2 regions of the Brevundimonas sp. NPDC055812 genome follow, and region 2 is predicted to be linked to the other one. Evidence: riboswitches for the same ligand, from Rfam matches in the RefSeq annotation. Region 2 holds a riboswitch; the other holds the start of a gene.
The links. Region 2 has a riboswitch for cobalamin ahead of ACWGL1_RS07460 (TonB-dependent receptor plug domain-containing protein). Riboswitches for the same ligand answer to the same signal wherever they lie in the genome.
Positions count from the first base shown of each region.

Region 1 (14,959 bases), on a different contig from region 2:
CGGCGTGGCCTGGCCCCAGGGGCGGACCGGCGGATCGCTGGCGGGCGTCGGGGCGCGGCCGATGATCGCAGGGCGCCTGCCGAACCAGCCTGCGATCATGGCCGCCTTCGTGCGCGACGCGCCGTCGCTGCTACCCGACACCGGCATGCCGCCCATGCCCCTGAGCGAAGCCGAAGCCCGCGACATAGCGGCCTATCTCTATACGCTCGATGACGACTGAGACGCGGGACATGCTGGGCGGCTGGCCGCCGCCGGTGCTGGACCCGGCAGGGCCGTTCGCCGGGCCGGTGACGGTCGTCGCCTGGGTGCTGTTCGTCATGGGCGCGGTCGTGCTGGCCGTCGTCCTGATCGCACTGGGCGTCGCCCTGTTCGGGCCGAGGAAGTGGAAACGTCGCGTCGGCGGCGAGCGCCTGGTCTGGATCGGCGGCCTGGCCTTTCCGGTGGTCGTATTGACGGGCCTGCTGATCTACGGCCTCAGCGTCACCGCGCGCGTGTCGGATGCGCCGCGCGACGGCGAGATGCGCGTGCGCGTCACCGGCGAGATGTGGTGGTGGCGCGTGGCCTATCTGGACGGACAGGGCCGCGAAACGGTCCAGGACGCCAATGAGGTTCACATCCCCGTCGGCCGCCCGGTGGTGGTCGAACTGGAGAGCGCCGACGTCATCCATAGCCTGTGGGTGCCGCGCCTGGGGGGCAAGACGGACATGATCCCAGGCCGCCGCAACTTCATGCGCCTGCAGGCTGACAAGCCGGGCGTCTATGCGGGACAGTGCGCCGAATATTGCGGCGGACCTCACGCCCTGATGGGCTTCGTCGTCGTCGCCCATGCCGAGGCCGACTTCGAGGCCTGGCGGGCCAGGCAAGCCGCGCCCGCTGCGCCGTCCGCCCTGCCGGGTGCGGCGGTGTTCGGCGCCTCGGGCTGCGGCGCCTGCCATACCATACGCGGAACGGAGGCCAACGGCCTGGCCGGACCGGACCTGACCCACGTCGGTTCGCGCCAGACGCTGGGCGCGGGCATCCTGCCCAACAATCAGGGCGCGATGGCGGGGTGGATCGCGGACAGCCAAGGGATCAAGCCGGGCAACCGCATGCCGTCCTATCCGGTGCTGACCGGGCGCGAGCTGCGCGACCTGGCCGCCTATCTGGACGGTCTGAAATGACGTCGGAAACCGGCTTCGACGTCCGCAAATACGATCGCTTTCCCACCGAGGAGCCGCGTCCGGACGGCGAGCTGGAGAAGCTGGAGGCCGCCTGGTGCGGTCCGCGCCGTCCCGGCGAGTGGATCACGGCGATCAACAACAACATCATCGGCGTCTATTACGTCGGCGCGGCCATGCTGTTCTTCGTGCTTGCGGGGGTGCTGGCGCTGCTGATGCGCACCCAGCTGGCCCTGCCGATGACCGGCTTCCTGCCGCAGGAGACCTACAACCAGATCTTCACCATGCACGGCACGGTGATGATGTTCCTGTTCGCCGTGCCGGCGGTCGAGGCGCTGGGCGTGCTGCTTCTGCCGCAGATGCTGGGCGCGCGCGACCTGCCGTTTCCGCGTCTGGGGGCCTATGCCTTCTGGGCCTATCTGATCGGCGGCCTGGCCTTCTTCTGTTCCCTGTTTTTCGGCCTGGCGCCGGACGGGGGATGGTTCATGTATCCGCCGCTGACCGGCATGACCTATTCGCCGGGGATCAACGCCGACTTCTGGCTGCTGGGCATCGGCTTTATCGAGATCTCGGCCATCGCCGGAGCGATCGAGATCATCGTCGGGGTGCTGAAGACGCGCGCGCCCGGCATGACGCTGGACAAGCTGCCGGTCTTCGCCTGGGCCATGCTGATCTTCGCCTGCATGATCATCATCGCTTTTCCCTCGGTGATCCTAGCGACCTTGCTGCTGGAGCTGGAGAGGGCGCTGAGCTGGCCCTTCTTCGATCCATTGAAGGGCGGCGATCCCATGCTGTGGCAGCACCTGTTCTGGTTCTTCGGCCACCCGGAGGTCTACATCATCTTCCTGCCGGCGGCCGGGGCCATGTCGACCATCATCCCCGCCATGGCGCGCACGAAGCTGGTCGGTCATCCCCTGGTGGTGATGGCCATGCTGGCGACCGGCTTCATCAGCTTCGGCGTGTGGGCGCACCACATGTTCACCACCGGCATGCCGCAGATCAGCATCAACTACTTCAGCGCCGCCTCCATGGCGGTCAGCGTGCCTGCCGGGGTGCAGGTCTTCGCCTGGATCGCCACCATAGCGGCCGGAAAGATGCGCTTCACCACGCCCGGCCTGTTCGCCGTGGGCGGCTTGGTCATCTTCGTCATGGGCGGGCTGACCGGGGTCATGGTCGCCATGGTGCCCTTCGACTGGCAGGCCCACGACAGCTACTTCATCGTCGCCCACCTGCACTACGTCCTGATCGGCGGCATGGTCTTTCCCATGTTCGCGGCCATCTACTACTGGCTGCCCATGTCCAGCGTCCGGCCGCTGAGCGAGCGCATGGGCAAATGGATATTCTGGCTGATGTTCGCCGGACACAACATCGCCTTCCTGCCCATGCACCTGACGGGGCTGATGGGGATGCCGCGCCGGGTCTACACCTATCTGCCGGGACGCGGCTGGGACCTGCCCAACTTCATCTCGACCATAGGGGCCTTCCTGTTCGGGCTGGCGGTCCTGCTCTGGGTCATCGACATGATCCGCAACTTCCGCCCCTTCGGCCCGCGCGAGGCGGGCAACATCCACGACGGCCCCGGTCTGGAATGGCTGCCCAGCGGCTATTATTCCGTGCGCTCCGTCCCGGTGGTGAATAGCCTCTATCCGCTCTGGGAGCAGAAGGGGTTGGCGAAGGAGGTGCGGGAGGGGCGCTGGTTTTTGCCCGGCGCGGCGGGAGGCGAGCGCCAGACCCTGGTCACCAGCCCCCTTAACGCGGAGCCGCAGTATGTCTTGCGCCTCCCGCGCCCGTCCCCTTGGCACGTTTTCGGCGCGGTCTTCACCGCCGGTTTCTTCCTGATCCTGACCATCCAGGCCTATGCCGCCGCGGTGATCAGCGGGGTGCTGGCGATCTACTGCATCATGCGCTGGTGCTGGTTCCTGGATGCGCCCTACAGTCGCAAGACCACGGACATCGGGGCGGGCGTCCGCATGCCCAACTATGTTTCGGGGCCGTCCAGTCATGGCTGGTGGGCCATGGTGATCGTGCTGATCGTCGGCGGCATGGTCTGCCTGCTGGCAGGCTTCTCCTATGTCTTCCTGTGGAGCCGACGGCCGGATCTGTGGCAGGCGCCGCCGGAGACGGCGTCGATGATGCTGCACCTCGGAGCCCTGGCCCTGGCGGGGCTGTGCGCCGCAGCCGCGCCGCGCGTGTTGCGCCGGGCGAGGAGGGGAGCGGAGACGCTCGCCACGGCTCTCCTGCTCGTCAGCGCCATCGGCGTCGCGACGGCGACAGGGTTGGAGCTTCGGGCTTGGTGGTTCGCCGGCTTGAAGCCGGACGCTACCAGTCAGGGCGCCGCTGTCTTCGCTCTTCTGGGCTGGGCGGGGACTTTCGCGGGGATCGGGGCCTTGATGGGACTCTATATCCTGTTGCGTCGAACGTTTGGACGGGTGTCGGCCGACCGGCCCTCCACGGTCGATCTGATCGGCCTCTTCATGGCTTATACGGCGGGGCAGGCGGCGATGGTCGTGCTGCTGATCCGGCTGTTTCCGGGCGGCGGATCGTGACGCGCTGGCTGGCCATGACGGCGGGCCTGCTGATCTGGGCCGCGCACTTTCTCGGTCTCTATCTGCTGGCCAGCGCCGCAGACGTCTGGTCGTCGACCGAGGCGGCCGCTGGGCGCTGGATAGGGCTGGGCTTCAGCCTTCTGTGTTTGGCGCTGATCGCCGTCGTGGCTGTCGTCATGGCGCGGCGTCCTCTCCCCGATGGGCCGGGTCTGTGGGAGCGACGCGTGGCTCTGACTGGCGCGCTTGTCGCCGCCGTTGGGGTGACGTGGCAGACGACGCCGCTGGCGTTCTGAAAAATCTATCCGGGCGTACTGGATCGCCGATAGATTGGAACATATCATGAACATATGGCGCGGATTGATCTGAAACGAAAGCTGGCGGTTCTGGCGGATGCGGCGAAATACGACGCTTCGTGCGCCTCATCGGGTTCAACCAAACGGGATTCTCTGGGCGGTCGAGGGATCGGCTCGACCGAGGGCATGGGCATCTGCCACGCCTATACGCCGGATGGACGGTGCGTCAGCCTGCTGAAGATACTGCTGACCAACTTCTGCATCTACGACTGCGCCTACTGCATCAACCGGGTGTCCTCGAACGTCGAGCGGGCGCGCTTCACGGTGCAGGAGGTCGTGGATCTGACCCTGGCCTTCTACAAGCGAAACTACATCGAGGGGCTGTTCCTGTCGTCGGGCGTGATCCGCGACGGCGACTACACCATGGAACAACTGGTCGAGGTTGCGCGGCGCCTGCGCGAGGAGCACGACTTTCGTGGCTACATCCACCTGAAGCTGATCCCCGAAGCGGACGCACGGCTGGTGGAGCTGGCGGGCCTCTATGCGGATCGCCTGTCGGCCAATATCGAACTGCCTCGCGATGAGGCTCTGGGCCGTCTCGCCCCGGAAAAGGACGCTAGGACGATCCGCAAGACCATGGGGCAGGTGCGGCTGAAGCTGGAAGCGGCGCAGCCGGAAAGGAGAGACCGCAAGCGGCCGCCCGCCTTCGCCCCTGCGGGTCAGTCGACGCAGCTGATCGTCGGCGCCGACGGCGCGCCGGACACGGAGATCATGGCCCGCAGCGCCTCGCTGTACGGCGGGTATGGCCTGCGCCGGGTCTATTATTCCGCCTTCAGCCCCATTCCCGACGGCTCCAGCCTGTTGCCGCCGACCAAGCCGCCCTTGATGCGCGAGCACAGGCTCTATCAGGCCGATTGGCTGATGCGGTTCTACGGCTTCACCGCGCCCGAGATCGGGGAGGGTGCGAACGGCGGCATGTTGGACCTGGACGTCGATCCCAAGCTGGCCTGGGCGCTGCGGCGACGCGAGGCCTTTCCTTTGGACGTCAACCGGGCTGCGAGAGAGAGTCTGCTGCGGGTGCCGGGCCTGGGCGTGAAGGCGGTCGACCGCATCCTGTCGGTGCGGCGGCATCGGACCTTGCGGCTCGAGGACATCGGGCGGCTGACTCGCTCCATTGAGGCGGTGCGGCCGTGGATCACGGCGCTGGACTGGACGCCCGGCGGCCTGACCGATGCGGCGGACCTGCGCGCGCGCCTGGCGCCCCGCCGCAAAGCCGAGCAGTTGAGCCTGTTCTGATGCAGACCGCGGTTCTAGCCGACCCGCTGGATTTCGACGGCTGGCGCGAGGCGGCGCGGCGGTTGCGGCTGGCCGGCGTCGAGCCGGCGCGGGTGCAGTTCGTGGTGGGGCAGTCCTTCGGCGGCCTGTTCGACGAAGCTGCTGCTCTTCCCCGGGTTGATGGCGCGTTCAGCGTCCCGCGCACCTTCTGGGAAACGGCGACCCAGTTGATCCAGCATCGATCCGATGATCGCTTCGACCTGATGTATCGCCTGCTATGGCGCTTGAAGGATCAGCCGAACCTGATGGCCGTTCTGTCGGATCGTGACGTCGCCGAGGCGGCTGATCGGGTGAAGGCGGTGCGCCGCGCCGCTCACAAGATGAAGGCCTTCGTTCGTTTCCGACAGGCTGAAGACGAGACGGGCGAGCATTGGGGCGCCTGGTTCGAGCCGGCCCATCGCGTGTTGCCGGCGACGGCCCCCTTCTTCGCGCGGCGGTTCAGCACCATGCGGTGGTCGATCCTGACGCCGGACGGGTCCGCCCATTGGAACGGCGAGGCCTTGACCTATGGGCCGCCCGCCGATCAGGCGCAGGCGCCTAGGGAAGACGCGATGGAGGAATTCTGGCGCACCTATTACGCCTCGACATTCAATCCGGCGCGGCTGCGGCTCCAGGCCATGCGCTCGGAAATGCCCAAGCGCTACTGGAAAAACCTGCCCGAGGCGGCGCTGATCCCGGAACTGACCGCGGATGCGTCGGTTCGCACAGAAGCCATGGTGACCCAGCCCGCGCCTCGACCCAACGAACGGTTCCAGCGTGTTCGCGCGCCCGCGATTGATCGCGCCACGACCGATGATCTGGTTCCCGAGACTCTCGACGACCTGGCGCGCGGCGTTCAGGGCTGCCGCCGCTGTCCCTTGTGGCGGGACGCCACCCAGGGCGTCTGCGGCGAGGGGCCGGCGCGCGCCGGCCTGATGGTGGTCGGCGAACAGCCAGGCGATCAGGAAGACCTGGCCGGACGTCCCTTCGTCGGCCCGGCCGGACGCCTGCTGGACACCATGCTGGAGGCGGCGGGGCTGGATCGGCGCGACCTCTACCTCACCAATGCGGTCAAGCATTTCAAGCACGAGCCGCGCGGCAAGCGCCGTCTGCACAAGACGCCCAATGCGGGCGAGGTCCAGGCCTGCCGCTGGTGGCTTGATCATGAGCGGCGCCTGGTGAAGCCTCGGTTGATCCTGGCGCTGGGCGCGACGGCGGGTCTGGCGCTTCTGGGCCGAAAGCCCGCCGTGCAGGCGGAGCGCGGCCAGATCATCACGGCGGACGACGGCGCGCGGGTGCTGTTAACGGTTCATCCCGCCTATCTGCTGCGCCTGCCTGATCCAACGACGAGGGATAAAGAACGCGCCAGGTTCCTGGCGGACCTCGCGGTCGCGTCGGCTGAACTTTAAGATATCAGGCGAGAAAACCAAGTGTGAGGTATCGGCGTTCGCATAGTCGCTCTGACTATGCCGATCTGAGGCAATATAAATCCAGTAAAATCAATGTATTATGTGGGCTTTTTTAATCCGGACTTGGAGTCTATTTCCCTATCCGCGAGGGCGGAACGCTCCGCCTTCGCAGAGGCGCGCTGCCGTCGATCCCTTTGAAGCTCGGTGGGATGCTCTACGGATGATTTAGGTTGGGCGGCATAAGGTGGCGCTGTTTCCGCGGATTTTCCGTAGGATGACGACGACTTTCCAACCGAGGCATACCCCTCGAGCACTCCATTCAGCTCGGAGAGCAGTCTAGTCCGTTCCGGATCGTTCGCCAGACTCTGCAGTCGTTCGTTCAGGGCGACCAGGAAGGCGGCGCGATCATTGTGCCAGCCTGGACGGGTCGCCTGGCCAGGAGTCAATCTGGCCGCGCCACGCGCGAGAGGCGTAATCGAGGCGCGAGTCAGTCGATAGGACTGATCAAGCTCAGGCGTCACTAGAGCATAACCAGCCTCGGTCAGCCGGGCCTCCAGAGCGGCTAGGGCTGTGCTCGCCGTGGTCGAGCAGCACAGCGCCTGCGACCGGCTTCCTGGCCTCGAGCCATGCGACGAGATCGGTGGCGTCGCAGCAGGCTTCGCCAACATCCGTCGCGGCCATCTGATGTCCATCCCTATGGCTCAGAGCGCATTCAGGCGCTGACGCAGGCCGACATTCAGGCCTGGCGAGAAGCCGATGAGCTCGCAGTACTAGCATAATTATATAAAGATATCTTTATATAATAATTGACTCTGGCGGCTGGCGTGTCATGTTCACGCCGTCGTGGTTCTCCGCACGGTCCTCGGACTGCGCGAAGCTAAGAGGGAAGCCGGTGAGACCTCGGTCGATGCCGGCGCTGCCCCCGCAACTGTGAGCGGCGAGTTGAAGGTCCATTTTGTGTCACTGGGGGTTCGCCTCCGGGAAGGCCGGACCGGAGGCGATGACCCGTGAGCCAGGAGACCTGCCTCGACAAATAACGTCCTCCGGCGGGGTGTCCGGTCAGGTCGCATGAGCGCCGCGACGGGACGATTCCGCGCGAGCGGTCGCGCGTCCCTGTCCGCTGTCTCGCCACAGCATCAACGGCAGAGACCATGGCGAGCAGCGAATTCACCTTCAGCATCAAGCGCACCCCGCTCGACGAGAATTACGTTCCCGCCGAGAACACGCGGATCACGACCAACTTCGCCAACCTGGCCAGGGGCGAGAGCCGTCAGGAGAACCTGCGCAACACGCTGAGGATGATCGACAATCGGTTCAACTCCCTGGCGCACTGGGGCAATCCGAAAGGCGATCGCTACGCGGTCGAACTCCAGATCGTCTCCGTCGAGATGAGCCTGGCTCCCGGTGAAGGGACGGACAGCTTTCCGCTGATCGAAATCCTTCAGACGACGATTGTCGATCAGCAGACCGGCGAGCGGACCGATGGGATCGTGGGAAACAACTTCTCCTCCTACGTCCGCGACTACGACTTCAGCGTGGTTCTGCCGGCGCACATGAAGGCCAATCCCGGCGCCTTTGCGTCGGCGGATTTCGGCGACCTGCACGGCAAGCTGTTCAGGCATTTCCTGAACTCGGCCGCCTATCGCGCCAATTTCGGCAAGCCGCCGGTCATCTGTCTGAGCGTGTCGAGCAATAAGACCTATCACCGCACCGGCGATGAGCACGCCGTCCTGGGTCTGGAATACGGGAACGACGCCTTCTCGCCGACCGACGAGTATTTCGCGAAGATGGGGATGAAGGTCCGCTACTTCATGCCCAAGGGCAGCGTGGCGCCCTTCGCCTTCTACCATGTGGGCGATCTGACGGCGGACTACACCGATCTGGAGCTGGTCAGCACGATCAGCACCATGGAGACCTTCCAAAAAATCTACCGTCCCGAGATCTACAACGCCAACTCCCCGGCTTCGGAACAGTATCAGCCCAGCCTCAAGTACCAGGACTATTCGCTGACCCGGATCGTCTACGACCGCGAGGAACGCAGTCGACTGGCCGTCGAACAGGGCCGGTTCGTCGAGGAGCGCTTCATCAAGCCGCACCGCGCCCTGCTGGACCAGTGGTCCGCCAACTTCGCCGCCTGATCAGTCCCGAATTGCTAAAGTCATCGAAAATGAAAACCCTGTTGCCCACCTCGACCGCCGGCAGCTTGCCCAAGCCCGTCTGGCTGGCCGAACCCGAGACCCTCTGGTCGTCCTGGAAGCTGGAAGGCGAGGCGTTGATCGAGGCCAAGCGGGACGCCCTGCGCCTGTCGCTGGACGATCAGCGTCGGGCCAGCATCGACATCGTCAGCGACGGCGAGCAGACCCGCCAGCATTTCGTCACCACCTTCATCGAGCATCTGGACGGCGTCGATTTCGAGCAGCGCAAGACCATGCGCATCCGCAATCGCTATGACGCCAGCGTGCCGGTGGTCGCGGGCGCGGTCAGCCGACCGAAGTCGGTCTTCGTCGAGGGCGCGAAATTCCTGCGCGCCCAGACTGACCAGCCGATCAAATGGGCCCTGCCGGGGCCGATGACGATGATCGACACCCTCTACGACGACCATTACGGCAGCCGCGAAAGGCTGGCCTGGGAATTCGCAAGGATCCTCAACCAGGAGGCCAGCGAGCTGGAAGCCGCCGGCGTCGACATCATCCAGTTCGACGAGCCCGCCTTCAACGTCTTCTTCGACGAGGTCAATGACTGGGGCGTGGCGACGCTGGAGAAGGCTGCCGAGGGGCTGAAATGCGAGACGGCCGTCCACATCTGCTACGGCTACGGCATCAAGGCCAACACCGACTGGAAGAAGACCCTGGGGTCGGAGTGGCGCCAGTATGAAGAGGCCTTCCCCAAGCTGCAGACGTCCAGCATCGACATCATCTCGCTGGAGGCCAAGAACTCCCGCGTGCCGATGGACCTGATCGAACTGATCCGGGGCAAGAAGGTGATGGTCGGGGCCATCGACGTGGCGACCGACGTCATCGAGACGCCGGAGGAGGTCGCCGACACCCTGCGCAAGGCGCTTCAGTTCGTGGACGCCGACAAGCTCTATCCCGCCACCAACTGCGGCATGGCCCCCCTGTCGCGCCGGGTCGCCAACGGCAAGTTGAAGGCGCTAAGCGCGGGCGCGGAGATCATCCGGAAAGAACTGTCGGCCTAAGCCCATGAACGCTCTTCTGCGCCGGCTGCGTCTGGACCCCTATATCCTCGCATGGCCAGTCGCTGTCATGCCTGCGCGGGGAGCGGGCAAGGACAATCTGGATCAGGCGGTCCATGCTGCCTATCCGGCGGTATAGCCGAATGAGGAAGCTTGGCTGACTTTGTATGAAGGCTGTCATCGGCGCGTGAAGAAGTCCACGTGGGTCATGATCTCGATCACATCGCCAGGCTCGTCCTTCGGCGGCGGCGGCAGGGGCTGGGCGCGCTGGAGCATGGCTAGCGCCTCCCTGTCGAGCATGGGGCGGCCAGATCCGCGGACGATCGACGATGACAGCACCCGTCCGGCGCGGTCCATGGTGAAGCGGAGATGCACCACGCCTTCTTGGCGCTGGCGCTCGGCGATGGCGGGATAGCGCTTATTGCGGTCGAGGTGAGCCAGGACCCGCGCGCGCCATTCCTGGGGCGTGCTGGACGCCTGAGCGGCGGGTGGAGCGGGTCGGGCCAGTGGCGCCGTAGTGGCTGGCGAAGGCGGCTGGGGCGTCTGAGCCGCTGGCGACGTTTCAGGCTGGACGGGCGACGCCAGGGCGGCCGACGGCGTGTCGACCGCCGCAAGGCGGGGGACGACTTTCTGCGCCGGCTGTCGGCTCCCGGGGGTGTTCTGGGCGCGTTGAGCCTGTTCCTCGCCAGGCGCGCGCTCGGAGGGCGCCTGGACCGGCGAGGCGTCAAAACGGATCAGCTCCACCGCAATCGCCTGGGGCTCGGGCGGAGGCGGAGCGGCGGCGCCGACCTTCAACAGGACAATGAAGGGGGCGGCGTGCAGAAGGACGGCCGCCGACATCGCCATCAGATTGCGACGGCGCGAACGCCGCACCGGCCGTCCCGGCGGAGGTGATGCGGCGAACGATACGGGGGCGGCGGTCAGCCTCATGCCTGACCGGCGTCGAAATAGAAGGCGCGATCAACGAGTTCTCGAACACGCCTGAAGGCGTCACGCGCGCCCTCGTTCACCCGTTCTTCCTCTTCGGCGGAGAAATCCGGAGCGTCGAGACGGGCGGTGAAGGCGCGCCAGGCGTTTGCGCGACCTTCCGACGCGGGGGCGAGGTGGCGGGCGCCGAAGGCCTCTGACAATCCCAGGCCTGCGGCGGCCTTCAGCAGGAAGGCGGCGCCGAGGTTGGAGCCCTCGGCGACATAGAGCCAGCCCAGGGCCGTGGGAACATCGGCGGCCTGGCCTGCCGCGAAGCGGGGGGGATCGTCGTCCGTGGCTGGCTCGGCGTCCAAGTCGGCCAGATCGGCCCGCACTTCGGCTTCGCGGCGTCGATGTGACAGGTCCGGGATCAGCGCCGCCAGTTCCGGCTGATCGTAGAGCGCCGCGATGTCCTTGTGGAACGCGTGCTGCACCCGCAGGAAACGAACGTAGCGTCCCCTGTCGGCGAACGGATCCGCGGCCATGATGGTCTTGTCGAGGCTGTCGTGAATTTGATGGCTGGCGGCCTTGAGGCGCCGCGCGCGACTGTGTGCGCTCATTGTCGTGATCATTGCCTAGAAACGATAGCTGAAGCCGATGCGCAGGGCGTGCAGGTCCGCGTCGCTACGAACCTTTCGGCCGTTGACGATATTGGACGTCCCGGGGCTGGAAATCGTCTCGCGCAGGATAGCGCCGGTCACACGGTCGCGCATGATGGCGCCCGTAACAGGATCGCGGACGAACGATGTCTGGGACCAGGCCAGGGCCGCGCCCTTTCTGGCTTCATCGAAGCTGTGCGTGGCGTCGCCGAAGCGTGAATAGAGGTACTCCGTTCGCACGGACCACGAACCGCCCAGATCACGTTCCAGGCCTGCGCCCAGGCTCCAGCCGGACCGCGTCTTGCGGCTGGTTTCGGTGAAGAAATGCTCCAGGGCGTTGATCATGCCCTGATCGTTGCCGCCGACCGAACGATATTGATTGCGGGTCTGGGTTTCTCGCAGCCAAGCCGGTCCGGCGGCGCCGTAGACGAACGTACGGCCCAGGGCGTAGCCGACACGGGCGCGCAAGACCCCCATGCGATCCCAGTCGTAGCTCGTGTCTGATTCCAGCGTGTCGAGCGCGCGCAGGCTGTCTGTATAGCTGCTTGGGTCGCTGACCAGCACGCCAGTCCAGCTTCCTAGCGCGCCGGCTTGGAAATCGCCCTCCAGACCCAGCACCAGATTATTGGCGAACTGCCAATTGTAGCCAGCGTGGACGCCGCCCATGGCGTTGTCGAGGCGCAGATCGATCAGACCGTCGTTTTCCAGATCGGCCGGAGCGCCCGAAGCATCCGTGACCGTTCCTTCCGAGCGGCCGAAGCCATAGCCGAAGCTGGCGCCGACATAGGGGCCGGTCCAGTCCGTGACCTCACCGTCGTCGGCGCCGCCGAACCAGTTCGGCAGCCAGGCGCTCGAGCCGGCGCCCAACTGGCCGGTCAGACCGATACGGAAGGTGCGACCCGGCGCAGGCACAACGCCGAGGCTGAGCGCCTCCAGATAATATTCGTCCGTCAGGTTCTCGACGCTCCAGTCCAGCGATACGGCGTCGCTGAAACGATAGCGTCCCGTCAGGTCGACGGTGGTGTAGGCCTCCCAGGGAATGGCCTTCAACAGAGGCGCGAAGCCGCTGTCCGTCGGCTCGAATTCCACCGCGCGCTCGCCGCGATAGACGATGCGGCCGCCGACCATGACCCTATCATTCAGGAAGCTCTTGTTGATCGACAGATTGGCCGAGAACTCGGGCGGGATGTAGTTGGTGGCGTAGTCGGAGGCCAGCGAACTGGCCACGCAGGCTTCGCCGGGGCGGCAGAACAGGATGTCGTCATACCATGTCGCGCCCGCCGCGACCTTCCAGCCTCCGATGCTGTAGTCGGCGTTGAACTCCAGCCCGCTGAACTGGGCGCGATCGATGTTGTACATCTGCATCTGATAGACGGAGCGGACGTAGCGGCGGGCGATGTAGTCGTGAATATCGTTGTCGAACCAAACCAGCTTCAGACCCAGGTCGTCATCGGCGGCGAACAGGTTGGAACGGACATAGTTGACCCCGACTTCCCAGTTATGGGCCTCTTCCTTGTGCAGGTCGGGATTGGCCATCATGAAGAAGCCGGATGTCGCCTCCATCAGCGAGGGGAGGCGCGCCGCCTGCTTGTAGTTGGCGAACAATTGCCATCCGTCCGCAGGCATGACCGTGGCGCCCAGCGAGAAGCCGAAGGCGTCCTCGCTGCGGTTCGGGATCGGGGCGCTGTACACCGTGCCGGTCTGGCGGTCTTCGAGGCTGTAATCCTGATAGCGCAGGCCGCCGTTCAACTGCAGCCAGGCCGTCGGCGTCAACTGCATCTGCGCGAACAGGCTGGCCTCTTCGCGCATGCCCTGGCGGGCCGGAGGGTTGCCGCTGCCGCTCCATTCGCCGATCGGGCCGGCTTCCTCGCGCAGATAGGAGACGCCGTAGTCGGCGGATAGCAGCCCCGCCGGCGTTGCGAGGCGCGAGCTGTTGGTCGCATCAACGCCCCAGGTGTCGATGTAGCGACGCATCGGGTCGGACTGGCCCAGAGACGGCGCGCTCTCCTCCAGTTGCGACAGCCAAGCGTTGAGCTTCAGATCGATCAGCTCATTCGCCGGATTCCAGCGATAGCGGCCGGTGAAACGGTCCAGCGCCGTCTGCGACAGCGGATGCCGTTGATTCACGGAGGCCGTCGGATTGGTCATGGCGCCGGGATAGTTCTCGCCGAAGCTGCTCCAGTAGCCGCCGTAGCCCAGTTCGACGGCGTGATCCTCGGCCGGCCGGAACGTCGCCTTGAACAGAACGGATTCTGTTTCGGTGGAAGTGTTCAGCACCTCTTCGCCGGCGGCGAACGGCGTCGCGCCGTAGCCGTCGTAGAAGGCCAGGGCGCGCGCACACAACTGGGTCATCTGCTGATCCTTGGGCGCGGAGACGCAGTATTCGGAGGGCGTGTTCGTGCGCTGGGGCGCACCGTCGCCATTCGCGCCGGCGTGATAGTTCCCGCTGCGGCGGAAGGCGTAACCTGCGACAAGGTCCAGGCGCTCGCCCTTGCGGCCATAGACGAGGCTGCCCGACCCGTTGGTGGGTTCGAACACGGCGGGGCGGCCGGTTCCGCGCGTGGCCAGCAGTGGTTCATAGCCGCCCCAGAGCGCGGGTTCGATCAGCGAGCGACGCATGGATGAGCCGGGCTCGGTGCTGTTGGTTCCAAGGCCCAGTTTGAAGCGCAGGCCGCTGGTCTCGCCTTGCGGGACCACGTCGTCGACGGTCAGGGTGGTCATGCTGACCGAACCGCCGATGCCCCCCGCGATGGCGTTGCCGTTCGAGGGGCCCTTCTCGATGGCGAGGGAACTGATGAAGTCCGGATCGATGAAGCTGCGGTTGCTGGTCCCCTGATAGCCCCGATAAACGGTGGTTCCGTTGATGGCGCCGTCCACGGTGACGGCGACGCGGCCCTGGCCCTGCAATCCACGGATATTGACGTCCAGACCGCCGCTGTTGCGCGACTCGCCCGACAGAACGCCGCTTTCGCTTTTCAGCAGGTCGGCGGGCGAGGTTCCCGGATAGGCGTCCAGAGTTTCGCGATCGATCACGCTGACGGAGCCGGGGGTCACATAGACGGTTGAGGCGGTGCGGTCCCATCCGCCCACGGCGCCGGAGCCGGCTTCGCTCTGACGGCTGTCGCCGGCGCCCTCGACCCGCACTGCGCCGAGTTGGATAACGCCCGGCTGCGCCTGGGGCGCCCGTTCCAGCGTGACGACGGCGCCGTTCAGCCGATAGGTGAAGCCGGAGCCCGCCAGCAGGCGATCCAGCGCCTGCCGCGGCGTCAGGACGCCCCGGACGCCTGCGGTCTGGATTCCCCGAACCGCCGCGCCGTCGGTGGCGACCTGAAGCCCTGACTGGGTGGCGAAGACGACCAGGGCGTCGGCCAGCGGCTGGCGCGGCACGTCATAGGCGCGTGCGGCCTGCTGCGCGGCGGACTGCGCGAGCGTGGGCGAGGCGAGATAAAGCGGCCCTAGGGCCGCGGTCGCCATCAGGAAGG
Region 1 is NZ_JBSHDX010000002.1:375,274-390,232, forward strand. Features, by position in the region: gene ACWGL1_RS04840 (c-type cytochrome) at 1-220, shown strand, start outside; gene coxB (cytochrome c oxidase subunit II) at 210-1,160, shown strand; gene ACWGL1_RS04850 (cbb3-type cytochrome c oxidase subunit I) at 1,157-3,703, shown strand; gene ACWGL1_RS04855 (hypothetical protein) at 3,700-3,996, shown strand; gene ACWGL1_RS04860 (putative DNA modification/repair radical SAM protein) at 4,051-5,292, shown strand; gene ACWGL1_RS04865 (UdgX family uracil-DNA binding protein) at 5,292-6,719, shown strand; cobalamin riboswitch at 7,547-7,762, shown strand; gene ACWGL1_RS04870 (DUF1852 domain-containing protein) at 7,871-8,857, shown strand; gene ACWGL1_RS04875 (methionine synthase) at 8,887-9,915, shown strand; gene ACWGL1_RS04880 (hypothetical protein) at 9,920-10,051, shown strand; gene ACWGL1_RS04885 (energy transducer TonB) at 10,090-10,842, opposite strand; gene ACWGL1_RS04890 (biliverdin-producing heme oxygenase) at 10,839-11,438, opposite strand; gene ACWGL1_RS04895 (TonB-dependent receptor domain-containing protein) at 11,454-14,951, opposite strand.
Region 1: it holds a riboswitch for cobalamin, as region 2 does, so the genes downstream of both, ACWGL1_RS04870 (DUF1852 domain-containing protein) here and ACWGL1_RS07460 (TonB-dependent receptor plug domain-containing protein) in region 2, are expected to answer to the same signal.

Region 2 (14,959 bases):
CGCCCGTCACCGCCGCCGGCGCCTCCCCGATGTAGGGGTTGGACGTCGTGGTCATGAGCGAGGGCCAGTAGCCGCGCGCGTTCAGCGTCGTCACCAACTGACCCGCCCGGTCCGCGGCAGGCCGGGTCAGGCGTCGGGCGTCGGTGGACATGTCCCAGACGTCCACGTCCTGAAGCGTGAAGTATTTCGGCAGTTGCAGCGCGCCCGGACGGGCCTTGAGCGGGGAGTTGCGGCTGACCTCGTCCGGGGTCTGCGACGCCAGCGTCTCGTACTCGCGGCGCAGGGCGGCGGTGTCGACGTTGCGGAACGAGCCGTAGTGGACGATCAGGTTGCTGGGGTTGTCGTCGTAGTAATACTGACCGTTGGTGATGTTCGACCCGCGCCGGTGGATGTAGACGGGCGTGTTCGATCCCTCGAGGATGAAGGTCGGGTGGGTGCGGCCCGGAGCGACCAGGTTCTGGGGCGTCTTCACCTGATCCAGCCAGTCCAGGGCCTCGGGCAGGCGGGCGATGTATTTGCGCTCGCCGGTCAGACGATAGAAGCCCATCATCGACTTGATGTTGGTTCCCGTGGCGTGGGTGGCGAAGGCCTGAGGCTCGATGGTTCGGGCCCCGGCGGGCTTCAGCGTGTCGGGGAAGTGCTGCAGGCCCCATGCGGGCTGGGGCAGGGGCTGCTGGGTCTTCACGAAGATGTCCATGCCGCGATGGATGGCGTCCAGCACCCGCGGGTCGCCACGGCCGTTCGTCGCCAGCCCGTGATAGGCGTAGAGCAGGAACTCCAGGTTCTCGCCCGCCACATCGTCGTTGAAGGTGATGTAGGGGGTGTAGTCCTCATGGCCGTGCAGGCCGCCGTTTTCGACGAAGGGATAGCGCTGGGGCCAGCCGCCGTTCGGATACTGGGCGTCGAGGACGAACTGGATCGCCTTGTCCAGGGGCGCGCGGTACTTGCGCTCGCGCTTCTCCAGATAGATCCGCAACAGCAGTTGCGAAGCCTCGGCCGTTCCCGCGTCGTCGAAGGTGGCGTTGCCGTAGTAGCGGTGGAATTCCTCCATCCGCCAGGCGTTCTTGCCGTAGGTGGCGTACCAGCGCTTGAGCGACTCCTCACCCGCCATGTCGATGACGTAGTTCCAGCCGCCGGCGGGATGCTGGCCGCGGATCAGGGCGTCGGCGGCGGACTTGGCGGCTTCATAGAACTGTTCGTCGCCGGTGGCGTGATAGGCGTCCAGGAAGACGTGGCCGACCGTGGCGGTGCCGGGCGGCTGGACCCAGATCATCGTCGGCGAGGCTTCCAGTTCGCCCCAGCGGCGCGAGAAGTCCGGCAGGACATTCCACACATAGCCGCCTCCGACGGCGGCCTCATCGGTCATGAACCGGGTCGCCCGCTTCATCGTCGCCACGATGGCGGCGCGATCGGGCGCGGTCTGGATCACGCCCCGGGCCAGGGCAGGGGCGGAGGCGGCCGTGAAGGTCGCGGCGGCGCCGGCGGCCAGCAGGGCGCGGCGATTCATGGATGTTGCGGACATGGTGTCTCCCTCGGATGCGTCGCCTCGCAGCTCTGACGGCTGCTTGCAGGCGAAGCTAAACATGAATGACACCGGTTTCCTAGTGTTTGAGCGCGACTGTGACGGCGCGCGGTTTCACGAAACCGTCAGCGGCGGATGTCGAAGCCCCCGTCGCCCATCGCCGCGCGAACCTCGGCGGCGGTGAACAGGTTGAAGTCGCCGGGCACCGAGTGTTTCAGACCGGCGGCGGCCAGACCGAAGTCGAGCGCCTCCTGGTCCGACCAGCCGCTCCACAGGCCGAACAGCACGCCGGAGGCGAAGGCGTCGCCGCCGCCCACCCGGTCGACCACGCCGGTCATGTGGATGGCCTCGGCGGCGGTTTCGATCACCTCGCCGTTCGCGCCGCGCGTCAGCATGACGGCGGACAGGGCCTGATCCGCGACGCTCTCCTGAACGCGCAGGGTGCAGGAGATTCGCTGCAGGCGCGGAAAGGCCTCAAATGCGGCGGCGGCGGCCAGGCGGCGGCGCGCGCCGGGGTCGGCGTGATCGAAGCGGCGGCCGAGCACCAGGGCGAAGTCGCGATCATCGGCGAAGGCGACCTCGGCCCCCGCCAGCATCCGGCCCAGGGTTCCGGGGGGATCGCCGTTCCACTGTTCCCACAGCTTGCCGCGGAAATTGCCGTCGTAGCTGATGCGGACGCCCTTGCGGACGGCGGCTTCGACCAGTTCGACAGCCGCGCGCGAGCCGTTGGGGCCGGTGGCGGGCGTCACGCCCGAGACGTGCAGCCATTCATAGCCGTCCAGCAGGGCGTCCCAGTCGAAGGCGTCGGCGACGCGTTCGACGAAGGCGGAGCCGGCGCGGTCATAGAGGACTTCCGACGGTCGCCGCACGGCGCCGGGCGTCAGGAAGTAAAGCCCCATGCGGCCGGGCGAGAAAACGATGGGGGAGGCGTCCACGCCATAGCGACGCACTTCGTCGCGCGTCGCCTGTCCCAAGGCGTTGTCGGGCAGGACGGTCGCCATCGCCGCCGGCGCGCCGAAGCGAGCCAGGGCGACGGCGACATTGGCCTCGGCCCCGCCCGGACGCACGGTCAGGGCGGGGGATTGAAGCAGCAGCTCGTTCTGGTTCGGGCTGAACCGCAGCAACATCTCGCCGAAGCAGAGAAGCTTGCCGCCGTTCGCGGTTTGAGGCCCGGGGGCTGCTGGGTGGTCGTCGCTCATGGTCTGGACGCTAGCGCGGGATCAGCGCGCCAGCCAGCCGCCGTCGACCGGCAGGGTGATCCCCTGCACATAGTCGCTGGCGCGGCTGGCCAGGAAGACGGCGGCGCCGCCCAGGTCGGCCGGATCGCCCCAGCGGCCGGCCGGAATGCGCCCGAGGATCTCCTTGGAGCGCACCGGGTCGTCCTGCAGCGCCTGGGTGTTGTCCGTGGCGAAATAGCCCGGTGCGATGGCGTTGGCGTTGATCCCGTGCTTGGCCCACTCATTGGCCATCAGCTTGGTCAGCCCCGCCACGCCGGATTTCGACGCGGTGTAGGACGGGACCCGGATGCCGCCCTGATAGGACAGCATGGAGGCGGTGTTGATGATCTTGCCCGGACGGCCGCCCGCGATCATCCGCTTCACCGCCGCCTGGCTGAGGAAGAAGAGGACCTTGAGGTTGACGTTCATCACGTCGTCCCAGTCCTGCTCGGTGAAATCCACGGCGTCGGCGCGGCGGATGATGCCGGCGTTGTTCACCAGGATGTCCACCGGGCCGAGCGCGGCCTCGGTCTCGTCCAGAATCCGCTCGATCGGCTCCATGGAGGTCAGATCGGCCTGGATGGAGACGGCCTTGCGGCCCTTGGCCAGGACCTTGCCCACGGTGTCGTCTGACGCCCGGCGGGCGACCGAGGCGACGTCCGCCCCGGCCGCAGCCAGGGCCAGGGCGATGCCCTGACCCAGGCCGGTGTTGCCGCCGGTCACCAGGGCGACCTTGCCCGTCAGATCGAAAGGATCAGCCATGCCCTGGTTTCCCTTACTTCAGCTGACAGATGTCGAGCTTGTTCATGTCGGTGTAGTCGAGGTTCTCACCGCCCATGCCCCAGATGAAGGTGTAGTTCGACGTGCCGGCGCCCATGTGGATCGACCACGGCGGGCTGATGACGGCCTCGCCGTCGGCCATGATGATGTGACGCGCCTTGTCCGGCTCGCCCATGAAGTGGAAGACGCGGTCGTCTTCGCCCAGGCCGAAGTAGAGATAGGCCTCCGAACGACGGTCGTGCAGGTGCGGCGGCATGGTGTTCCACACCGAGCCGGGCTTCAGCACGGTCACGCCCAGCAGCAGCTGGCAGGACTTCACCTTGGCGGGGACGATGTACTGATAGATGGTGCGTTCGTTCGAGGTCTCGAGCGAACCCATCTCCAGCGGCACAGCCTCGGCGATCGAGATCTTAGCCAGGTCGTAGCGCGTGTGGGCCGGGGTCGAGATCAGGTAGTATTTGGCCGGATTGGCGGCGTCCTTCGAGGTGAAGGAGACGTCGGCGGCGCCCATCGGGATGTAGAGGCCGTCACGGAAATCCAGGTCCAGGGTCTCGCCGTCGACGGTCACCGCGCCGGCGCCGCCGATGTTGACCACACCCAGTTCGCGCGCGACCAGGAAGGGCTGGCCGGCCAGCGACGGCGGCTCGGAATGGGTCGGCAGGCTCAGCGCCGCGTCGGTCGGCATGGCGCCGCCGATGATCATGCGCTCGTTGTGCGAATAGTTCAGGCTGATCCGGCCCGCCTGGAACAGGCCGCCGACCAGATAGCGGTCGCGCAGCTGTTCGTTGGAGGCGCCCTCCATCATGTCCGGATGGGTCGCGTGATAAACCTTGTCGTACACCTTGTTCCTCCAGGATTCCGCAGGCCGGAATCATTCATCGGCGGGATGATCCGCCTATGTCGTGTCCAGTTTGGTAACCGGTGTCAGTGCTTTGGGCAAGAGGAGGCCTTTTGTCGCGGGCGCGTCGGCTGCGCGCAGGCGGACGGCCTAGACCTGGATGGCGGAGCGACGCACCACGAGGGAAGGGCGGATTTCGGGTTGCTGCAGCCTGGCGGGATCGACGCCGCGCATGGGCGCCAGTAGTTTTTCCGCCGCCATCCGACCCATGTCGCGGATCGGCAGGCGCACCGAGGTCAGATTGGGCCAGATATGCGCCGCCATCGGCAGGTCGTCATACCCCACCACCGACAGGTCGCGCGGCAGTTCCAGCCCCCGTTCGCGCGCGGCCTGCATGACGCCCAGGGCCATGTCGTCGTTCAGGGTGAAGATGGCGGTGGGCGGTTCGGGCAGGGACAGCAGGGCGTGGGCGGCCTCGCGTCCCGAATCGAAGGTGTAGGCGCCCTGGATGTCATAGGCGGGCGGCAAGTTCACGCCGCGTTCCTTCAAGGCGTCGATGAAGCCCTGGCCGCGCACGACCGATGAGCGGAAGGAGGCCAGACCGCGCACCAGGGCGATGCGCCGATGGCCCAGATCCACCAGGTGCCGGGCGGCCTCGGCGGCGCCGATCCAGTCGTTGGTCACCACCATGTTCTGGGGCTGGTCCAGGGCGATCGAGGCGATGCGGACATAGGGGGTGTCCAGCTCGCGCAGCAGTTCGATCACCGTCTCGTCCTCGGACACCGAGGGCGGCATGATGACGCCGAACAGCCGCTGGCGTTCGACGAAGCCGCGAATGTCCTTCAGCAGGGTGGGGGAGGTGCGGCTGCACGGATGCACCACCAGTTCCAGGCCCGATCCCTTCAGGGCGTCCAGGATGCCCTGCTGCATGTTGACCACATAGGTAGGGCTGGGCTGATCATAGATCATCCCGACCAGGAAGGACCGGCGGAAGGCCAGGCCGCGCGCCTGCGGATCGGGCACGAAGCCCAGTTCGTCGATCGCCTCCTGAACGCGGGCGCGGGTTTCCTCGCGCACGAACGGAGACTGGTTGATGACGCGCGACACGGTCTTCTTGGAGACCTGCGCCACGCGGGCGACGTCATTGATGGTGGCGCGCTTGCCGGATTTCGCCGGTTGCGAATCCCGTTCTGACAAAGGCGTCCCCCTTTCCTGGTTCCTGGACCAGCCATAGCCGCGCCGGGCGTCAGACGCCACGGTTCATTGGCGATGAATGATTGACACCGGTTTCCATGAGCCGTCATTATCCGGAGCTTTCAATCGGGGCGTCACATTGATCCATCAGATTCTATCTTCGGAGCGCGGCCTGTGACGGCGGCGACGGACCCGGCCGCCGACCTGGCCGTAGCGCAGGCTTTCGTGGACCATCGGCTGGCGGCGCGAGCCCTGCCGGATTATCCGGGGGCGACGCCTGACGCCCTGAGCCGGTCCTACGCCATTCAGGATCAGGCGATCGCCCTGTTCCCGGACCAGGTCGTCGGCTGGAAGGTCGGCGGCGTCCCGCCGGCGCAACAGGCCGTGCTGGGCGCGCACCGGGTGGCGGGCGCCATCTTTGCGGCCAACGTCTGGACCGCAGGCGGGCAGCCGACGGACCTGCCGGCCATCGAAGGCGGTTTCGCCGCCGTAGAGGCTGAGTTCATCGCCCGCATCGGCGCCGACGTCGATCCGAACCGCACGGACTGGACGCTGGCGGACGCGGCCGATCAGATCGACGCCGTCTTCATCGGGGTGGAGCTGGCCGGCAGCCCGCTGTCCAGCATCAACGACCTGGGCTCGGCCGTGGTGGCGTCGGACTTCGGCAACAACGGCGGACTGGTGATCGGTCCCGAACTGACCGACTGGCGCGCGCGGATGGAGACCATTGAGGTCGAGACCCTGATCAACGGCCAGAGCGTGGGCCGGGGCGGCTCGGCTTCGCTGGCCGGGGGCGCGCTGGAATCGGTCCGCTTCCTGCTGGAGCACGGCGCGCGCCGCGGACGGCCGTTGACGGCGGGGACTCTGATCTCGACAGGCGCGGTCACGGGCGTCCACCGCGTGGACATCGGCGATGAATCGGTCTGCCGTTTCGCCGGCGCCGGCGAGGTTCGCTGCCGCATGGTGAAGGCCCGCCCGCAACACGATCCGAGAGGCTGACCGATCGGCTGACACAGGAAATCAGGCGCCCACCCGTCCGCAGAGGGATGCAGAAGACGGGACGCGCTGAGGAAACAAACGGAAAAGGACGCCTTCGATGACCGAGGCTTCGCAGACCGCCGAAAAGGGAGGGCCGATCCGCGTGACGGCCCCTCCGGCCGGCAAATACCGCTGGATCGTCATGTGGCTGTTGTTCGCCGCCATGGTGATCAACTACGTCGACCGTCAGATGATCGGCTTCCTGAAGCCGACCCTGTCGACCGAGTTGGGCTGGTCCGAAACAGATTACGCCGACATCGTTTTCTGGTTCCAGGCGTCCTACGCCGTCTTCTACCTGATCTTCGGTCGGGTCATGGACAAGATCGGCGCGCGCTGGGGCCTGGGGGTCGCCTTCTTCATCTGGCAGATCGGCCACATGATGCACGGCGCGGCCCGCGACCTCTCGCACTTCATCATGGCCCGAATGATCCTGGGCGTCGGCGAGGCCGGCGGCTTTCCCGGCGGCATCAAGGCCGTGGCCGAGTGGTTCCCCAAGAAGGAACGCGCCTTCGCCACCGGCCTGTTCAACGCCGGCACCAATATCGGCGCCATCGTCACGCCGTTGCTCGTCCCGGTTCTGGTGCTCAGCTTCGGCTGGCAGATGGCCTTCGTCATCACCGGCCTGCTGGGCCTGATCTGGCTGCCGATCTGGCTGATCGTCTATCGCCGTCCGCGTGAAGTGAAGAAGCTGTCGACGGCCGAACTGGAGTGGATCGAGCAGGACCCGGCGGACCCCGTCGAGAAGATCGGCTGGAAGAAGCTGCTGACGGTCAAGGAAACCTGGGCCTACGCCGCGGGCAAGTTCCTGATCGATCCCATCTGGTGGATGTTCCTGTTCTGGCTGCCCGACTTCCTGGGCAAGACCTACGGGCTGGATCTGAAGACCTTCGGCCCGCCGATCGTCGCCATCTACCTGCTGTCCGACGTCGGCTCGGTCGGCGGCGGCTGGCTGTCGGGACGCTTCATGAACCGCGGCATGAACCTGAACAAGGCCCGCAAGCTGACCATGCTGATCTGCGCCCTGTGCGCCGTCCCGGTCGCCTTTGCGGCGTTCGCCTCCAACCTGTGGATCGCGGTGCTGATCATCGGTCTGGCCACGGCGGCTCACCAGGGCTTCTCGGCCAACCTCTACGCCTTCCCCGGCGACGTCTTCCCGCGTGGAGCGGTGGGCTCGGTCGTCGGAATCGGCGGGATGCTGGGCGGTATCGGCGGCATGATCATGGCCAAGTACGCCGGCTTCGTGCTGGACAAGCTGGGCACCTACACCCCGATCTTCGTGGTGGCGGCCTCGGCCTATCTGGTGGCATTGCTGGTGGTCCACATCATCTCGCCCAGATACGAACCGGCCAAGGTCTAAGGACCCGACGCCGAGAGGGGCGCTCGTCTGAGGGGGCGGGCGCCCCTCTTCAATTCCACCGGGAGGGTTTCATGAACATCCATCGCCGCGCCCTGTTGAGGGTTGGAGCCGCCGCCGGCGGCGCGTTCGCCGCGCCGGGCGTCGTTCTGGCGCGCAATCAGGCTGTTGCGCCGCCCGACCCGACCGAGACGGTCCGCCTGTGGCCCGCCGGCGCGCCGGGCGGCGAAGGCGTGAGCGTGGTTCCCATCGTGCCGGAGCGGTCAACGGATCCGAGCTATCGCGACCGCTACGCCCAGTACACGACCGATCCCCTGATGACGGTGGTGCGGCCCGCCCGCCCGAACGGTTCGGCCATGCTCCTGATTCCGGGCGGCGGCTATCGCTGGTCGGTGTTGGACAAGGAGGGCTTCGACGTGGCCCGCGTCTTCGCCGCCAGCGGGACGACCTGTTTCGTGCTGCGCTATCGGCTGCCGGCTGACGGTTGGGCGGCGGGACCGGACGCCCCCCTGCAGGACGTGCAACGGGCGATCCGGCTGATCCGCAGCCGCGCGGCGGAGTTCGAGGTGCGGCCGGATCGCGTGGCGGTGCTGGGCGCCTCAGCCGGCGGCCATCTGGCGGGTCTGGCCAGCGCCCAGACGGACGCCGCCTACGCCTCGATCGACGGCGCCGATATGGCGTCCCTGCGGCCGGATCTGACGGTGTTGCTTTATCCCGTCGCGACCATGACGGACCCCTACGTCCACGCGGGGTCCCGCGCCCACCTACTCGGCGCCGCGCCTCGCGCCGAGGCGATCGCGGCCTATTCGCTCGAGCAGATGGACTGGTCGGGCGCCGCGCCGGTCTTCCTGATCCATGCGATGGACGACGCCTCGGTGCCGGTCGAGAACAGCCTCATGCTTCTTTCAAGCCTGAAGGCGGCCGACGTCAGGACCGAAGCCCACCTGTTCCAGGAAGGCGGTCATGGTTTCGGAACGCGCCTGATCGCCGGCCGACCGGCGGACGCCTGGCCCGAGCTGACGCGGCGCTGGGCCGCCCGGCTGGACTTCGCTCTTTAGAGGCTAGATCCGCTCCAGCGGCAGACGCATCCCGGCCACGATCAGACAGGCCGCGTCGGCGACGGCGGCGATGCGCTGGTTCAGGCGGCCGGCCTCGTCGCGAAAGCGTCGACCCAGCGCGTTGTCGGGGACCAGGGACCAGCCGACCTCATTGCTGACCACCCACAGCGTGGCGGGGCAGGCGGCCAGAGCCTGGGCCAGGTCGTCGAAGGCGGCGGCCAGGTCGCGCTCGCCCAGCATCTGATTGCTGAGCCACAGGGTAAGGCAGTCGACGACGGCGACGTCCTCGGCCGACAGGGCGCGCACGGCCCCGGCCAGATCCAGCGGCGCCTCGACCCGGCGCCAGGCGTCGCCGCGTTCGGCCTGATGGCGGGCGATGCGGTCGCGCATCTCGTCATCGAAGGCCTCGGCGGTGGCGATGAAGACGGGCGTGCGGCCCGCCGCCTCGGCGGCCCTCTCGGCCTGTCGTTGGGCGTAGCCGCTCTTGCCGGAACGGGCGCCGCCGAGAACCAGCGTCAGGGTCATGCGTCGTCTCTCCGGTTGACCTGAACCGCGCGCGGTCCTACTGCCACGGTCGCGTCAGGTTCCCCGAAAGGGGATTGAAAGGGAACGGAGTGTGAAACTCCGGCTGTTCCCGCAACTGTAAGCGGCTAGCCCGCGCGTCATACGCCACTGGCGGTCCGGAAGGCCATGGCCTGAACGACTGCTGGGAAGGCGACGCGCACCGGCCTTGATCCGCGAGCCAGGAGACCTGCCTGTCGCCGTCGTTCTCCGTGCGGTCGGGATGTGCCGGGCGGTCGAGGCAACTCGTGTGACGACAGTCGTAAACCAGCCGCGTCAGCGGCCGCTTTCGCTCATCCGGGCGACGGGCGGTCCGGTGCGGCGTCGTCATATGGAGACCCGGAATGAACCGGACCGCATTCGCTACCCTGGCCGCCGCCAGCCTTCTGGCCGCCGTGCCCGCCTTCGCCGCTGAAGTCCTCGACCAGCAAGCCGCCGCCCCCGACGTGGCGGGTCGCGCCGGCGCCACCGCCGTCGAGGACGTGGTCGTCACCGCCAACCGCTCGGCCCAGCCGATCGAGCGCGTCGGCGCCTCGGTCACTGTCCTGACCCAGGCCGCCATCGAGGCGCGCCAGACCCCGGCCGTGGTCGAGCTTCTGGCCCAGACGCCCGGCGTCAGCTTCACTCGCAACGGCGGCGTCGGCGCCTCGACGGGCGTCAACATCCGCGGCGCCGAGAGCCAGCACACCGTCGTCCTGATCGACGGGGTCAAGCTGAACGATCCGTCCTCGACCCAGGGCGGTTTCAACTTCGGCAACCTGCTGATCGGCGACACGGCGCGCATCGAGGTGCTGCGCGGCGCCCAGTCGACCCTGTGGGGCAGCCAGGCCATCGGCGGCGTGGTCAACATCGTCACGGCCGAGCCGACCGAAGCCCTGCAAGGCAGCCTCGACGCCGAGGCCGGCGCGCGCGGCACGACCTATTTCCGCGGCGGCGTCGGCGGGGCCAACGAGCGCCTGAGCTGGCGTCTGGCGGCCAGCCGTTATGACACCGACGGCTTTTCGGCCTTCGCCAAGGGGACCGAGGATGACGGCTACACCAACACCGGCCTGTCGGGCCGCCTGAACGTCAAGGTGACGGACGCCGTCTCCCTGGACCTGCGCTCGGTCTGGTCCAGCGGCCGCAACGACTTCGACGCCTTCAACGGCGACAGCCGCGAATACGGCAAGACCCAGGAGCTGGTCGCCTATGCCGGTTTGAATTTCGACCTGCTGGACGGCCGGTTCCGCAACCGCATCGGCTACGCCCACACCGACACGGACCGTCGCAACTTCAACCCGGACAACAAGGTCCAGACCCTGACCTTCGACGCCGAGGGCCAGAACCGCCGCTGGGAATATCAGGGCGCCTTCGCCTTCACCGAGGCGCTGAACGCGACCTTCGGCCTGGAGCATGAAAAGTCGGAGATGAAGACCCGCTCGCCCGGCGATTGGGATCCGAACCCGGCCTTCGGTCGTGGCGAGGCCGAGCTGAACAGCGCTTATGGCCAGTTGCAGTGGACGGTGCTGGACGGTCTGACCCTGACCGGCGGCCTGCGTTATGACGATCACGCCCAGTATGGCGACAACCTGCTGGGCCAGGTCGCGGCGGCCTGGGCCCTGAATGAGGGCGATACGGTGGTGCGCGCCAGCTGGGGCCAGGGCTTCCGCGCGCCGGGCCTGTATGAGCTGTACAGCGAGTACGGCAACCTGACGCTTCAGCCCGAAGAGTTCGACAGCTGGGAGATCGGCGTCGAGCAGCGCCTGTTCGACCGTGCTGTCGTCTCGGCGACCTACTTCAATCGCCAGGCGGACAATGAGATCCGCTACAACGGCTGCTCGACGCCCTCGACGGATCCGCTGTGCACCGTCAACGGCGCGGGCCGCTGGGGCTATTACCGCAACGTCCAGAAGACCGAGGCGCAAGGCGTCGAACTGGTCGGCCGCGTGGATGTGACGGAGCGCCTGAGCGTCAGCGCCAACTATACCTGGACCGACGCCAAGAGCGCCTCGGGCGCCACGGACGGCAAGCGTCTGACGCGCCGTCCCCAGCATATGGCGAACTTCGCCGCCGATTACGCCTTCGCCTTCGGCCTGAAGACGGGCGTGGCGGTGCGTTACGTCGGCGAGACGTTCAACAACGACACGAACACGGTGAAGGTCGGCGCCTACACCCTGGTCGATCTGCGCGCCTCCTACCCGATCAACGACACCCTCGAAGTCTACGGTAGGATCGAGAACGCCTTCGACGAGGACTATCAGACGGTCCTGAACTACGGCGCGCCGGGCCAGGGCGTGTTCGGCGGCGTTCGCGTCCGGTTCTGATGTGATGAAGGACGCCGCGTTCCTGACGACGGCGACCCGGCACGGCGGCGGCCTGATGACGGCCGCCGCCGCCTATCCCGACGCGCCGCAGCCCTGGCTGGACCTGTCCACGGGGATCAATCCCGAGCCGTGGCGGGGACCGCGCGCGTCGGAGGAGGCGCTGAACCGTCTGCCCGATCCCGCCGCCCTGGCGGCGCTGGAGGCCGTCGCCGCAGCCGCGTTCGGCGCGTCGCCTGAGCGGACAGCGGCGGTCGCGGGGGCCGAGGCCGCGATCCGTCTGCTGCCCCTGCTGCTGGGCGTGCGGGCGGTCGAGGTCGTCGGCCCGACCTACGGCGCCCACGCCGAGGCCTGGCGGGCGGCGGGCGTGGCGACGCGCCTGATCGCGCCCGATCAGGCGGCGGCCTCGCAGGCGGGCGTGCTGGTCGTCGTCAATCCGAACAATCCCGACGGCCGCCTGATCCGGCGGGCCGATCTGATCGCCATGGCGCGGGCGCGCTCCAAGGCGGGTCGTTGGCTGGTGGCGGATGAGTCCTTCATCGAGTGCGCGCCCGGCGACAGCGTGTCGGACTTGGCCGAGCCGGGGCTGATCGTCCTGCGCTCCTTCGGCAAATTCTACGGTCTGGCCGGGGTGAGGCTGGGCTTCATGCTGGCCGCGCCCGAACTGATCCGGCGTCTGCGCGCGTTTCAGGGCGATTGGCCGGTCGGCGCCGACGCCCTGACGCTGGGGTGCGGCGCCTACGCCGACGAGGCCTGGCGGCGCCGGACCGAGGCGGCCCTGGCCGAGCGGGCCGATCGGCTGGACGACCTGCTGGCGCGTGCGGGGTTCCAGATCATCGGCGGGACCAGCCTATTCCGCATGGCGCGCACGCCCCACGCCGCGCGCTGGTTCCAGCACCTGTGCCGGGCGGGCATCCTGACCCGGCCGTTCGACCACACGCCCGACGCCCTGCGCTTCGGCGTCCCGGCCGATCGCGACTTCCCCCGACTGCAACGCGCGCTGGAGACCTTCGGATGAGGGCGACACGGCGACAGGCGCTGGTGGCGGGTGCGGGGGCCATGCTGGTCGCCGGACCGGCTGCGGCCGACGCCGCCCCGCGTCGCGTGGTGTCGCTGAACGCCTGCCTCGACGCCATTCTGGTCCACGTCGCCGACCGGAGGCAGATCGTCGCCCTCAGCCACTATGCGCGCGAGCCGGTCGGCTCGACCATTTCCGAGGTAGCCAAGACCCTGCCCTTCACCTGGGAGACAGCGGAGGAGGTCATAGCCCTGCGCCCCGACCTGGTGCTGACCAGCCGCCACAGCGCCCTGGCGACGCGCAATGCGCTGGGCCGCATGAATATTCAGACCGAGCTGTTCTCGGTGCCCGACAGCGTGGCAGCCAGCCTGGACCAGGTGCGCGAGGTCGCCCGCCTGGTCGGCCGTCCGGCGCGGGGCCAGGCCCTGATCGCGCGCATTGAGGCGGCCATCGCCGCCGCCGCCCCGCCGCCGGGATCGGCGCGGCTGACGGCCCTGATCTATCAACCCAACGGTTTCGCCGCCGGGCGCGGCACCCTGATGGACGAGATGATGACCCGCGCCGGGTTCGAGAACGTCGCCGGGCGATATGGCCTGGGCAAATGGGGCAATGTGCCGGTCGAGCGCCTGCTGGCCGACCCGCCGCAGGTGCTGCTCAGCGGCGTGCCGGTGCGCGGCTCGCGCACCTGGGCCGACCGGGTCATGCGCCATCCGGCGCTGAAGTCCCTGTCCGGCCGGATGGTGCAGGCGCAACTGGAAGAGAAGCTGCTCTATTGCGGCGGCCCGGTGCTGATCCAGACCGCTGCCGCCCTGGCCCGTGCGCGCCGCACGGCGCTGGAGGCCCTGACATGACCCTGCCGCGTCCCCTGGTGATGATCGGGCTTCTGCTCCTGATCGTCGCCCTGTCCGTCGCCAGCATGAGCGCGGGCCGCGTCTGGATTCCGTGGAGCGACTGGGCCAGCCAGCGCGGCGATCCCGCCTGGGCCATTCTGTTCGAACTGCGCCTGCCGCGCACGGTGCTGGCCTTGATGGTCGGGGCGGTGCTGGGCCTGACCGGGGCGGCGTTGCAGGGCTACACCCGCAACCCGCTGGCCGATCCGACGATCCTGGGCGTGTCGACCATGGCGGCGTTGGGGGCGGTGCTGACCTTCTATCTGGGCGCGGCGGCCAGCGCGCCGTGGGTGCTGCCGGTCGCGGCCATGATCGGGGCGGGGATCGGCGTGTTGCTGTTGCTGGCCCTGGCGGGGGCGACCAGCAGCGTCGTCACCTTCATCCTGGCCGGGGTGGTGATCCAGACCATGGCCGGGGCGGGCGTGGCCCTGGCGCTGAACCTGGCGCCCAACCCCTGGGCGGTGAACGAGATCGTCAACTGGCTGATGGGGTCGCTGGCCGACCGCAGCGTGGTCGAACTGAGGCTGGCGGCGCCGGGCATGATCCTGGGCTGCCTGCTGCTGTTGACGCAAGGAAGGACGCTGGACGCCCTGACCCTGGGCGAGGCGGGGGCGCGGTCGCTGGGGGTGCAGCTGGACGTCGGGCGGATGTTGCTGGCGCTGGGGGCGGCCCTGGCGGTCGGTTCGGCGGTGGCGGTGACGGGGTCGATCGGCTTCGTCGGCCTGATCGTGCCGCATCTGTTGCGGCCGCTGATCGGCGCACGGCCCAGCGGCCTGCTGCTGCCCTCGGCCCTGGGCGGCGCGGCGTTGACGCTGGCGGCGGACATCCTGGTGCGGCTGACGCCCGCCTCGACCGAGATCAAGCTGGGCGTGGCCATGGCGGCCCTGGGCGGCCCCTTCTTCCTGGCCCTGCTGATCAGCATGAGGAGGAAGCTGGCATGAGCATCCTGAGCGCGGAGAACCTGTCTGTTCGCCTGGGCGACAAGGCGGTGCTGAACGGCGTCGACGCGGCCTTCGCGCCCGGGCTGGTGACGGCGATCGTCGGACCGAACGGGGCGGGCAAGTCGACCCTGCTGGACTGTCTGGCGGCGTTGCGGACGCCCGACGCGGGCCGGGTGACGCTGGACGGCCGAGCATTGCGCGACCTGCCCGCGCGTGAGCGATCACGCCGCATCGCCTATCTGCCCCAG
Region 2 is NZ_JBSHDX010000003.1:426,856-441,814, reverse strand. Features, by position in the region: gene ACWGL1_RS07505 (pectate lyase) at 1-1,522, opposite strand, end outside; gene ACWGL1_RS07500 (sugar kinase) at 1,648-2,721, opposite strand; gene kduD (2-dehydro-3-deoxy-D-gluconate 5-dehydrogenase KduD) at 2,743-3,501, opposite strand; gene kduI (5-dehydro-4-deoxy-D-glucuronate isomerase) at 3,515-4,360, opposite strand; gene ACWGL1_RS07485 (LacI family DNA-binding transcriptional regulator) at 4,508-5,554, opposite strand; gene ACWGL1_RS07480 (2-keto-4-pentenoate hydratase) at 5,726-6,550, shown strand; gene ACWGL1_RS07475 (MFS transporter) at 6,732-7,946, shown strand; gene ACWGL1_RS07470 (alpha/beta hydrolase) at 8,018-9,001, shown strand; gene cobU (bifunctional adenosylcobinamide kinase/adenosylcobinamide-phosphate guanylyltransferase) at 9,005-9,526, opposite strand; cobalamin riboswitch at 9,566-9,774, shown strand; gene ACWGL1_RS07460 (TonB-dependent receptor plug domain-containing protein) at 9,907-11,865, shown strand; gene cobD (threonine-phosphate decarboxylase CobD) at 11,870-12,880, shown strand; gene ACWGL1_RS07450 (ABC transporter substrate-binding protein) at 12,877-13,731, shown strand; gene ACWGL1_RS07445 (FecCD family ABC transporter permease) at 13,728-14,711, shown strand; gene ACWGL1_RS07440 (ABC transporter ATP-binding protein) at 14,708-14,959, shown strand, end outside.